One region of the Streptomyces sp. NPDC005955 genome, then DNA from elsewhere that is predicted to be linked to it. Evidence: riboswitches for the same ligand, from Rfam matches in the RefSeq annotation. Region 1 holds a riboswitch; each other region holds the start of a gene.

Region 1 (4,021 bases):
ACGCGCTCGGAGCGGGCCGGGGCGCCGGTCTTGATCTGGCCGCAGTTGGTGGCGACGGCGAGGTCGGCGATGGTGACGTCCTCGGTCTCGCCGGAACGGTGGCTCATCATGCACTTGAAGCCGCTGCGCTGGGCCAGCTCCACGGCGTCCAGGGTCTCGGTCAGCGAACCGATCTGGTTGACCTTGACGAGCAGGGCGTTCGCGGAGTTCTCCTCGATGCCGCGGGCCAGGCGCTCCGGGTTGGTGACGAACAGGTCGTCGCCGACCAGCTGCACCTTGTCGCCGAGGCGCGCGGTGATGCCGTTCCAGCCCGCCCAGTCGTCCTCGAACAGCGGGTCCTCGATGGAGACGAGGGGGTACGCGTCGACGAGCTCGGCGTAGTAGTCCGTCATCTCGGCGGCGGTGCGCTCCTTGCCCTCGAAGAGGTAGACGCCGTCCTTGTAGAACTCGGAGGCGGCGACGTCGAGCGCCAGGGCGACCTGCTGGCCGGGGACGTAACCGGCTTCCTTGATCGCTTCGAGGATCAGGTCCAGGGCCTCGCGGTTGGAGCCGAGGTTCGGGGCGAAGCCGCCCTCGTCGCCGAGGCCGGTGGCGAGGCCCTTCGACTTCAGGACCTTCTTGAGGGTGTGGTAGACCTCGGTGCCCCAGCGCAGGGCCTCGGAGAAGGACTCGGCGCCGATCGGCGCGATCATGAACTCCTGGATGTCCACGTTGGAGTCGGCGTGCGAGCCGCCGTTCAGGATGTTCATCATCGGCACCGGCAGGAGGTGCGCGTTGGGGCCGCCCAGGTAGCGGAACAGCGGCAGGTCGCTGGCCTCGGAGGCGGCGTGCGCCACGGCGAGCGAGACGCCGAGGATGGCGTTGGCGCCGAGCGAGGACTTGTCCGGGGTGGCGTCCAGGTCGAACATGGCCTGGTCGATCAGGCGCTGCTCGGTGGCGTCGTAACCGACGAGCTCCGGGCCGATCTGCTCGATGACCGCGAGGACGGCCTTCTCGACGCCCTTGCCGCCGTAGCGGTTGGCGTCACCGTCACGCAGCTCCAGGGCCTCGAAGGCGCCCGTGGAGGCGCCGGACGGTACGGCGGCACGGCCGGTGCTGCCGTCATCGAGGCCCACCTCGACCTCGACCGTGGGATTGCCTCGGGAGTCCAGGATTTCCCGGGCTACGACGACGTCGATGGACGGCACGAGCATCTCCTTCTGGGATGTGACGCAGTGATGCGGGGCCGGTGGCCCCGCCGCCCCTGAGCCTAACGGCCCCCGGGACTTCGGCCACCCGGCCGCCCGGCTCGTGGACAAACGGAAACCAAATTGTTCCGTCGGCAAACAAATGTGCTCGGGGTCCCACACCTGAGCTCCGACGCGTTCGGGGCGCAACGCGTCCCCGGCCGGCCGGGAACGCACCGCCGCCCCGGTGCACGGGGGCGGCACACCGGGGCGGACTGACCCGAGGGGACGGGTTCCCGGCCGGGCCGGGGCACGGCCCGGGACCGGGGGGTGCGGCTCACGACCGGGGCGGGCCGGAGCCGGGAGTGGTCCCGTGGGGCCCGTGGGGCCCTGCGGTGACCACCGGTTCAGCGGGGGTCAGGAGAGGTGGAGCTGCTGGCCCGGGTAGATGAAGTCGGCGTCGTCGACGATGTCGTCGTTCAGCTCGTACAGCTTCTGCCAGCCGCCCTTGACGCCCTCGGCCTCGGCGATGGCACTGAGCGAGTCGCCGCTGACGACCTTGTACTCGCCGTCGCCCTTCGCGACCTTCTTGCCGGTCGGGGTCTCGACCGTCTTGGTCGGCGCGGCCGGCTTGGCGGGCTGCGCCGGGGCGGCCGGGGCGCGGTCCTCGGCGCGGGAGGCGCGCTGCTCGGTCTGCTGCGGCTGCTGCTGCTTCGGCTGGGCCTGCTGCACCGGGGCGCTCTGCTGCGGCTGCTGGGTCTGCGGCTTGGGCTGCTCGGCGGCGCCGCCACCGTAGGGGGTGCTGGAGAGGCCGACGCCACAGCTCGGCCAGGCACCCTTGCCCTGGCCGGCGAGGACCTTCTCGGCTATCTCGATCTGCTGGGCCTTGGTGGCCAGGTTGGCAGTGGGCGCGTACTTGGTCCCACCGAAGGCGGCCCAGGTGGAGGCGGAGAACTGGACGCCGCCGTAGTAACCGTTGCCGGTGTTGATGGACCAGTTGCCGCCCGACTCGCACTGGGCGACGCGGTCCCACTCGGCGGCGGTGGCGGCGGACGCACTGGTCGCCGTCAGCAGCGGGGCGGCGACGGCCGCTCCGGTGACCCCCGCGAGGGTGACGATACGAGTGGCCTTGCTGGGCTTGCGGTGCTTGCCCTTGCCGGAAAGCAGCATGAAGACATCCCCTCACCGACGCCATACGAGGTGAGCTGTCGGGTTCGGGCCGAGTGAGTGCCCGGCCGCGCGTCCAGCGCGCGGCTCCACCCCTAGCCGTCCGGTCGTCTCCCGGGGAGTCTCATTCGACTCCCCGAACGACCCCGTCCGGCGCTTACCTTGGGTCCCCCGCTCCTGCCCACGGCGCTTCACGCGTCGACTTTTCCCGAACTTCCGTCGGCAGGATTCGGCGTGACGGAGGTCGGTGCCCGCATTGGCGAACGGCCCTGACCGTAGGCATGGGGCGGGCCGAAACTCAAAGCTCAGCCGGGTCGATGAGACCCATGTCTCACTTCCGCCCCACACCTCAAAACGGACATTAACGAGCGAACTACTGCTTCTTTTCGGGCGCTTCGGGCGCCAGGTCAAGGCTCTGGCCAGGGAGGATGAGGTCGGGGTCGGTTCCGACGGTGCCCTTGTTGCTGTCGTAGAGGGTCGACCAACCCCCCTCGACGCCCTGGGAGTCGGCGATCGCCGACAGGTTGTCACCGGACTGCACCGTGTACGACTTGTCCAGTTCGTCACGGGATGCACTGCTGCGCGAAGCGTGCTCCGCCGCACTGTCGCCCTCCCGGGAGGCGGCGGCCTCCTCGGCCGCCGGGGCGCCGCGGTGACGGCCCGAACCCTCCTTCGCCCCGGTCGTCGCCGAGGCGTCCGTGGCCGCGTCGGAGGCGCCGGGCGAGGGGGACGACGAGCCGGGCTCGGCCGACTCGCTGCCGGTGCCCTTGCCGGGCGTCCCGTCTCCCGGGTCGCCGCTCGACGAGGACTCCCCCGGGGACGCCTCGGACGACGGGGAGGAACTCGACGGGTCCGAGGGGTCGGCGGAGTCCGAGGGTCCCGAAGAACCCGTGGCGCCGGGGGAAGTGGCGCCGTCGGAGGGAGCGGCGGAACCGGAGGCGTCCTCCGAAGCGCTCGGCGAGGTCGAGGAACCGGGTTCCGTCGTCTCCGCCGGTCGGGGGGTCTGGGACGCGGGCCGGTCCGCGGTGGAACGGGACCCGTCCGACTTGCCGGCGGCCACCCCGCCCGGGGCGGTGTCGATGACCGCGCTGCCCTTGTTCCCCTTGTCCGACTTGGACGGAACGCCCGGGTCCACGGCCGCCGCCGGGCCGCCCTTGACGAGACCCACGGCTTCGCCGCACCCCGGCCAGGCGGCGGGTCCCTGCGCGGCCAGGATGCGCTCGCCCACGGTGATCTGCTGGGACCGGCTGGCCTGGTCGGGACTGACCGCGTAGGTGAGCCCGCCGTGCTTCTCCCACGCCTCCTGGGTGAGCTGGAGACCGCCGTAGAAGCCGTTGGCGTCGTTCGCGCTCCACGCGCCGCCGCTCTCGCACTCCGCGAGCCGGTCCCAGGTCGCTGCCTCCGCCGCGGTCGCACCGCTCGCACCGAGCAGCGGAAGGACGATCGCGGAGCTGGTCACCCCGGCCGCAACGACCAGAGGGGGGGCCTGTCGGGGGCGTCGATGACGACCGTTCCCGGAGAGCATGCGGTGGCCTTTCGTACGACAGCAGGACCGAACACGGCGGCTGGGGGCGGCCGATTCGTCGTGAAGGTAGCCGGAGTCGAACGCCTGTCACAAGTCAATGCAGCGCAGATCACGCAGGCATCACGGAACTGATCTGACGTCACCACTGCTGGTCACGGCGGCC
Region 2 (4,021 bases), on a different contig from region 1:
CCCGCCACGTCCTGCCCCAGTTCACCGAGCGGACCTCCTGGGGCCCGCGCACGCTCGACCCGTACGGAAAGCTGCTGGACGAGCGGATCGTGATGCTGGGCACCCCCATCGACGACGCCGCGGCGAACGACGTGACGGCCCAACTGATGCACCTGGAACACGCGGCGCCCGACCGGGACGTCTCGCTGTACCTCAACTCGCCCGGCGGCTCGTTCACGGCCATGACCGCGATCTACGACACGATGCGCTTCATCACCTGCGACGTGGAGACGATCTGCCTGGGACAGGCCGCCTCCGCGGCGGCCGTCCTCCTGGCGGCGGGCACGCCGGGCAAGCGACTCGCCCTGCCCGGGGCGCGGGTGATGCTCCATCAGCCCTCGCTGGCCGAACCCGTCCGGGGCCGGGCCGACGACCTGGCGGCCCGGGCCGACGAGCTCCAGCGCACCCGCGACCTGCTGGAGGAACTGCTGACCCGGCACACCGGGCAGCCGCGCGAGCGGGTGGCCGCGGACATCGAGCGCGACCTGTTCCTCGATGCGCCCCGGGCCCTGGAGTACGGACTGGTCGACCGGATCGTGCCGAACCGCAAGGGCACCCCTGCGGTGCCGGCCACCCGGTAGGCGACGGTGGTTCCCGACCTGCCCCCGCTGCCGGCGCTGACCCGTGCCGAAGGGGAACTCATCGACCGGTACCTGGAAGCCGTGGACCTGCTCGGCCGGATCAACCCCGCGCGCGCCGACGACACCTATCGAGGCTTGCGCGCCGCGCAGGCGCTCGTCGGCAAGGCCGTGGAGCTGCGGGACGCGCTGGCGCTGATGCACCAGCGCGGCGAGAGCCAGGTGCACGCCGACACGCTGGCCCGTGCGCTGCGCACCCTGGACGGCGTACGACGGGCGGCGCGCGTCGGGGTGCCACCGGACGGCAACTGACCCGGCGTCCGGAAGTCACCTGAAACGACCCGGACGAGGTACCCCCGATCAGCGTATTAAAGGGTAGACATCCATGGGGTTCCGACTTGCTTCATATGTCTACCCGATCCTTAGCAAACGACGTTTCACCGCTGGTACAGACGTCGTCCGATGTCCGCGGCTCCGCCCGCTCGGAGGACTGTCCACCTGAACGGGTCAGGGGTGAGGAGACTCACAAACCAGCGGTAACGTTCGGTTTTTCGGGTGTTCATGCGTGAAGATCCCTTCCGACGACAAGCCCCCGCCACAGCGGCGGGGCGGTCCGGGCGGACGCCGAGTCCTGCCGCCGCCCGGACGCCAGGTCGACAGGAGTGGATCGGCAGGAGTGGAGGACCCGAGCAAGACGGGCCGCCGGAGAGATCCGGGCGGGCCCTTGGGGTGAAGCCGCGTGAGCGGCCGGGCATCTTCGCCTGCCCGAACCCGACAGGTCATCCTTCACAGGCGGCTGACGAAGGGTTGCGCAATGACTGCGCTCAATCGTGTCCCGTCGCTGCTGACCAGGGCCGGAACGGCCTCGGCTCTGACGCTCGTCGCCGTGGGCGGCGGCATAGTGGCTCCCGGCGCCGCCTCAGAGGCGTCCGCCGCGACGTCCGCGACCAAGGCACTCAAGGTGGCCGCCTCGAAGAAGGGCGCTCCCTACCGGTACGGCGCGACCGGGCCGAGCAGATTCGACTGCTCCGGACTCACGCTGTACTCGTACAAGAAGGCGGGCAAGAGCCTGCCCCGTACGGCTGCGGGCCAGTACAACAAGACCAAGCGCGTGAAGGCGAGCAACCGCAGCAAGGGAGACCTGGTCTTCTTCTACTCGGGCAGCAACGTCTACCACGTCGGCATCTACGCCGGCGGCGGCAAGATGTGGCACTCCCCGAAAACCGGCGACGTGGTACGGCTCACGAAGATCTGGACCAAGAGCGTCAAGTACGGACGGGTGCGGTGAGCGATGCGACGAACTGAGCGGGGCGCACGGGGACCCGTGTGCTGACCGTCTGACGGGGTGGGGAACGGGGCGTGTGCGTTCCCCACCCTTTCGGTCCCCGCTGAAGCGCCCCGGACCGGTTACCCATGACACATGACTGATGACCGGTCCGAGCGTCCCCCCGCGGAGAGCTCGGTGCAGCGGGCCAACCGGAACTTCGGGGAACTCCTCCAGGAACTCCGCGTCACCCAGACCGGTGTGCAGATCCTCTTCGCCTTCCTGCTGACCCTCGCGTTCACGCCCCGCTTCCCGTCCCTCGACCTCGTGCAGCGCAGCACGTACGTGGTCTCCCTGTGCCTGGCGGTCCTCGCCGCGGCCCTGTTCACGGCCCCCGCGGCGATCCACCGCTACCTGTTCCGACGGGGCGCCAAGCCCGACATCGTGTGGGTGTCCTCCCGGCTCACCGAACTCGGACTGGGGGCGTTGTCCCTGGCGCTCACCGGATCGGTGCTGCTCGCGGTGGACGTGGCCGTGGGCCGCGCCGGGGGCGTCCTCGCCGCCGCGGGCACCCTGGCGGTGTGCGCGGGGCTGTGGGTCGTCCTGCCCTGGCAGGTGCTGCGGCGTCTGAACCGCCGCTCGGCCGCACGGGCCCCGGGGGAGGGCGACGGACGGAATCCGGACGGGACCCCGGGGGCTCGGGGAGGGAGTCCGGGACCGGGCAGTGACGGCCCGCCCTGACCGGTTCTCGTCGTTGCGCACGCCCCCGCACCTCAGCGCTGGGCGGGACGGTCAGCCCGGGGCGAGCGCCACCACCGCTGCACGGGCAGCGCGATCCACACCGTCTTGCCGCCCTCGGGGGTGGGACTGACGGACAGCCGACCCCCGTGTTCGACGGTGAGCGAGCGGATGATGGCCATGCCCCGGCCGTTGTCCTGCTGGACGGCCGCCGGGAGGCGCTGGGGGTGGCGTGGATGGCTGTCGGTGACCCCGACGCGCAGTTGCTCGTCCCTGAGCAGTTCCACGTCGACGGTGAACGTGGGCGACTGACCGAGGGTGTGCTGGATCGCGTTGGTCGCCAACTCCGACACGATCAGTCGGACCGTGTCGGTCACCCCCGTATCGGCGGGGAGGCCCCAGTCCGCGAGGACGTCACTCACGTAGGCACGCGCGACGGGGACCGAAGCGGGCTCGCTCGGCAGGGTTACGGATGCTTCCTGATGGTCTGCCATGGCGACGTCGTCCCTTTCCCACCGGGACCGGACTCCGGCGTGAGGCGGATGGTTCGCGGACGGTCCCGGACTGGTGCTGCGGCCAGCCTGCCATCTGCGCGCCGGTCACGGGGGCCGATCCACGAGGATGTGCATATATCTGTCGCTCGAAGCGGTGAACTCTTCCGCGCCGGGCGGCAAGTCCGGCAGTACGCCCCTTCGCCACCTCCGCACGCCGCTCGCGCCCCCCATCGTCGCGGCATCCTCTACCGTCTGGCGGTGGGCCACCCCCGGCCGGAAGGAGTCGGCCATGCAGCACCGCCCCGCCGTGCGCCGCCGCAAACTCGGCTCCGAGCTGCGCCGGTTGCGCCTCGATGCGGACCTCACCAGCGGGGAGGCCGCGCGGCGAGCGGGCTGGAACCAGTCGAAGGTGAGCCGGATCGAGACCGCGCGCAGCGGCGTGAAGGCCGATGACGTGCGGCTCCTCCTCGACCTCTACCGGGTCGACGACGCGTCGCTGCGGGACCTGCTGCTCGCGCTCGCCGAACCGGACGGCGCGTCCGGCCACCGCTGGTGGCACGACTACCGGCAGTTGCTGCCGCCCGCCTACCGGGACTTCATCTGTCTGGAGGAGCAGGCGAACCGGGTGCGCACCCTGGAGACCGTGGTGGTGCCGGGGCTGCTCCAGACCCCCGGCTACGCACGGGCGGTGACCCGGGCCTCGGTGGTGGGCCTTCCGGAGGGGGAGCTCGAACGGCTGGTGGACGTGCGGCTCGCCCGGCAGGAGGTACTGCGCCGCGCGGCGCCGCCCCGGCTCGAAGCGGTCCTGGACGAGGCGGTGCTGCGGCGCCCGGTCGGCGGGTCCGCCGTGATGGCGGGGCAACTCGACCACCTGCTCGCGACGGCGCGCCGCGGGCTGGTGCGGCTGA
Region 3 (4,021 bases), on a different contig from region 1:
GTCGTGGCCCCCCGACTGCGGGAGCGCCGGCGGGGCGCCGCACTGACCCTGGAGGCCGCGGCCGCCTCGGCCGGGCTGTCCCCGGCCCATCTGTCCCGGCTGGAGACCGGCCGGCGGCAGCCGTCGCTGCCCATGCTGCTGTCGCTCGCCCGCGTCTACGGGACCACCGTCTCCGAACTGCTCGGCGAGACCGTCGCCGACCGGGAGGCGATCGTCGAGTCCGCCACCATGGAACCCACCCGCGCCGGCGGCTGGACCTACTGGCAGGCCGGCGCCCCCGGCCGGGGCATGCAGGCCCTCCGCGTCCGGGTGCCGTACGGCACCCAGGGCGACATCGTGCGGGTGCACCCCGGCGAGGAGTGGCTGTACGTCCTGTCCGGGCGGCTGCGGCTGCGACTCGGGGACAGCACCCATGTGCTCGCGCCCGGCGACAGCGCGCACTTCGACTCGCTGACCCCGCACCGGATCGGCGCCGCCGACGAGGACGGCACCGACCTCCTCTTCGTGCACACCTTGTTGCAGAGCCCGACCGCCGCGCTGTGCCTAGGCCCGACGGACGTCCACACCCCGGGAGACTTCCGATGACCGAGCCCGTTCCCCCCACCGACCCGGCGGCGCCCCCGGCGGTCCAGCCGGTCCAGCGCCCCCGCATCGAGGACAAGATGCCGCCGAGCATCTGGATCCGCCTGCTCATCTACGTCGCGGTCGGCCACCTCGTCGCCGCCTTCATCTGGCTGCTCTTCGAGGTCGGGGCCAAGTGAGCTGATCCGCCCCGGGTCCGGTACCCCGGTGGCGGACGCGCCGGGCCCCCGGTGTCCGCGCCCCGCGGTGCACCCGGGGGCCCGGCGCTGACGTCAGTCGAGCAGCCGGGACCGGAGGCGGGCGCGCAGGTCCGGCGTGAGCCCGATGGCCCGGGTCAGGTAGGCGTCCGTGCCGCCCCAACATCGATCGATGCTGTCGAAGGCCGCCGCCAGGTACTCCGAGCGTGCGTCGAACAGCGGGCTCAGCAACTCCATCACCTCCGGCGCGTACCCGTCGACCGCGTCCGCGCTGCGCTGCACCCGGTACCGGCGGTGCGCGGCGTTGGACTTCAGGTAGTCCTCCTCGATCGCGTCCCGTTCGACGCCGAGGGCGAGCAGGGTGACGGCGATGGACAGGCCCGCCCGGTCCTTGCCCGCCGCACAGTGTAGGAGCGCCGGCACGCTGTCCTCCGCGACCGCCCGCAGCACCCGTGCGTGCTCCACGGTCCGCTCCTCGATCAGTACGCGGTACGACGTGACCATCTGCTCGACGGCCCGTCCCCCGGCCAGGAGGTCACGGAGCTGGGCGAGGTCGCCCCGGCGCACCATCCGCCAGAACTCCGCGCCGTCGGCCGGGTCGCTCAGCGGCAGGTTGACGTTGCGCACGCCGGGCAGTTCCACGTCATGGCCGTCGAGCCCGCGGTCGGCGTCGTTGCGGAAGTCGAAGATCGTGTGCAGCCCCAGCCCGGTCAGGTACCGACGGTCCTCGTCGGTCGCGTGGGCGAGGTGGCCGCTGCGGAACAGCACCCCGTGTCGGACCCGCCTGCCGTCCGCGGTCGGCAGACCACCCAGATCACGGAAGTTGCGCACGCCGGTCAGTTCGGGCTCGGTGGACGGGATCTGCTGCGTCACGGGGGCTCCTCCCAGTCCCCCGCCGGCGCCGTCCGTCGGCGGGGCGCTTCAGACGATACGACATCACTTGCTCGGACAATCACCTTGCACGAGGGCTTTCGTCGGTGATCCCCGGTCATGTCATGCACGAGGGAATCCACCGGCGAAAGGATGATTTGCGCCTTTGGTCGGATTGGGCGGCTTTGGCTCAACTGGACAGGAAATAAGGCACCCTAGGGGGATGCGTCGTGACCGGGATCATAGTGGTCACGGTGGGTGGTGATCGCCGGTTCGTCGGCTGCCCGCCCCGGCCCGGGAATTGGCGTCCGCGAACCCCGCCGCCATCGACGCAGGGTGACCGGAACGGACGGCGAGGATCAAGAAATCGCAGGCCGCTGACGGGTGCTCGGTTGTCCGGGCCGTTCCCGCTCGCTTAGCGTCACGCTCACTCCGGGCGGACGCCTAGTCCTGCCGCCGCTCGGTAGCCCATCTCACCACCCGACATCGGCAGGAGCGGGGAACCCACACGCAGTACGCCGCATCCGGGCGACCGGACCGGCTCGGGGTGAAGCCGCGCGAGCGCGGCCGGGCAGCTCCAGCCCGAACCCGACAGCTCACCTCGTAGGCGCCGGAGAGGAACGCACCATGCCCGCGACGGGAAAGCACCGCCGCCCCAAGTCCGCCCGGCTCGCCCGGACGATCGCCATCGCCGGAACCGGTGGCGCGGCAGCGCTCGCGCTGCCGCTGATCGGCGCCACCCAGGCCCAGGCCGCGACCCCGCAGTCCGCCTCCGCGCTCGCCCCCGCGACCTCGGTCGCCGTGGCGGCCCAGACCGCCCCCGAGGCGCCCGCGCAGCAGCGCGCCGGGCTCACGACCTACGCCGTCAAGGTCGGCGACCACCTGTCGAAGATCGCTGACGACCAGGACCTGCGCGGCGGTTGGCAGCGGCTGTACCAGGACAACCGGACCGTCGTCGGATCGAACCCCGATCTGATCACCCCCGGCCTCAAGCTCACCCTCGGCGGCAAGGCCGCCGCCACGGCCACCGCGCCGAAGCCGGCCGCGCCGAAGCCCGCCGCCCCCCAGGCCGCCGCGCCGAAGGCCGCTGAGCCGAAGCCCGCCGCTCCCCGGGCCGCGCAGCCCGAGCAGGCGACCCCCGCGGCCCCCGCCGCCCCGAAGCCCGCCGCTCCGAAGCCCGCCGCCCCGAAGGCCGTGCCCGTCGCGGCCCAGGCGCCGGCCGCCACCGCGAGCGCCGGCGGCTACACGCTGCCGGTCGCGAGCGGTGTGGGCACGCCGTACCGCGCCTCCGGCAGCATGTGGTCCAGCGGCTACCACACCGGCGTCGACTTCAGCGTCCCCTCCGGCACCCCGCTCAAGGCCGTCGGTCCCGGCACCGTCGTCTCCGCCGGTTGGGCGGGCGCCTACGGCAACCAGGTCGTCATCCAGCTCGCCGACGGCAAGTACGCCCAGTACGCCCACCTCTCGCAGCTCGGCGTCTCGGCCGGCCAGTCCGTCTCGGGCGGCCAGCAGATCGGCACCGCGGGCTCCACCGGCAACAGCACCGGACCGCACCTGCACTTCGAGATCCGCACCTCCCCGGCCTACGGCTCCGACATCGACCCGCTGTCCTACCTGCGGTCGAAGGGCGTCGCGATCTGACCCCCCGCGGCCACCGGCCGCACCAGCACCCCGCGGGGCCGTATCGGCGGATACGGCCCCGCGTCGCACGTCGGCAGCAGTGTCGAGTGGGGGCGAGGGGAGTCGAGGGGGCCGGGGAGCTGCTATTCCCGACTCGACGAAATGGGGCGCATGGCCTTTATCACGTGCCGTCAAGCCCCAATGGCGCATTATTACGGTGGCGTAGGTCACGTGGGGAGGTGAAAAATGGGCCGACGTGACAGCAGAGTCGACATTCCTCGCCCTTGACGACATCCGGTCCTACGCAGCCGTCGGCGACAGCTTCACGGAAGGCGTCGGAGACCCCGGCCCCGACGGTACGTTCGTGGGATGGGCCGACCGGCTGGCCGTCCTCCTCGGCGACCGGCTACCCGAACCCACCTTCCGCTACGCCAACCTCGCCGTCCGCGGCAGACTCCTCGATCAGATCGTCGAGGAGCAGATCCCCCGGGCCCGGCAACTCGCGCCCGACCTGGTGACCTTCAGCGCGGGCGGCAACGACATCATCCGGCCGGGCACCGACCCCGACGAGGTGGCCGAGCGGTTCGAACGGGCCGTCGCCGATCTGGCCTCGTCCGTCGGCACGGTCATGGTCACCACCGGCTTCGACACCCGTGGCGTCCCCCTCCTCAAGCACCTGCGCGGCAAGATCGCCACCTACAACGGCCATGTGCGGGCCATCGCCGACCGCTACGACTGCCCCGTCCTCGACC

Evidence for each region. A riboswitch is a leader RNA that binds a small molecule or an ion and turns the genes downstream of it on or off. The one in region 1 is predicted to bind cyclic di-AMP.
Region 2: linked by a shared signal. The riboswitch ahead of ACFYOU_RS27735 (C40 family peptidase) and the one ahead of ACFYOU_RS02865 (transglycosylase family protein) in region 1 are both predicted to bind cyclic di-AMP.
Region 3: linked by a shared signal. The riboswitch ahead of ACFYOU_RS28830 (peptidoglycan DD-metalloendopeptidase family protein) and the one ahead of ACFYOU_RS02865 (transglycosylase family protein) in region 1 are both predicted to bind cyclic di-AMP.

What each region holds. Positions count from the first base shown of each region.
Region 1 is NZ_JBIAIF010000001.1:666,511-670,531, forward strand. Features, by position in the region: gene eno (phosphopyruvate hydratase) at 1-1,187, opposite strand, end outside; gene ACFYOU_RS02865 (transglycosylase family protein) at 1,584-2,336, opposite strand; cyclic di-AMP (ydaO/yuaA leader) riboswitch at 2,341-2,532, opposite strand; gene ACFYOU_RS02870 (transglycosylase family protein) at 2,707-3,792, opposite strand; gene ACFYOU_RS02875 (cytochrome P450) at 3,979-4,021, opposite strand, start outside.
Region 2 is NZ_JBIAIF010000014.1:116,124-120,144, reverse strand. Features, by position in the region: gene ACFYOU_RS27745 (ATP-dependent Clp protease proteolytic subunit) at 1-620, shown strand, start outside; gene ACFYOU_RS27740 (hypothetical protein) at 627-929, shown strand; cyclic di-AMP (ydaO/yuaA leader) riboswitch at 1,230-1,427, shown strand; gene ACFYOU_RS27735 (C40 family peptidase) at 1,432-1,905, shown strand; gene ACFYOU_RS27730 (DUF6328 family protein) at 2,038-2,622, shown strand; gene ACFYOU_RS27725 (ATP-binding protein) at 2,655-3,113, opposite strand; gene ACFYOU_RS27720 (Scr1 family TA system antitoxin-like transcriptional regulator) at 3,403-4,021, shown strand, end outside.
Region 3 is NZ_JBIAIF010000015.1:160,210-164,230, reverse strand. Features, by position in the region: gene ACFYOU_RS28845 (cupin domain-containing protein) at 1-585, shown strand, start outside; gene ACFYOU_RS28840 (DUF6126 family protein) at 582-761, shown strand; gene ACFYOU_RS28835 (tyrosine-protein phosphatase) at 855-1,652, opposite strand; cyclic di-AMP (ydaO/yuaA leader) riboswitch at 2,114-2,272, shown strand; gene ACFYOU_RS28830 (peptidoglycan DD-metalloendopeptidase family protein) at 2,277-3,290, shown strand; gene ACFYOU_RS28825 (SGNH/GDSL hydrolase family protein) at 3,526-4,021, shown strand, end outside.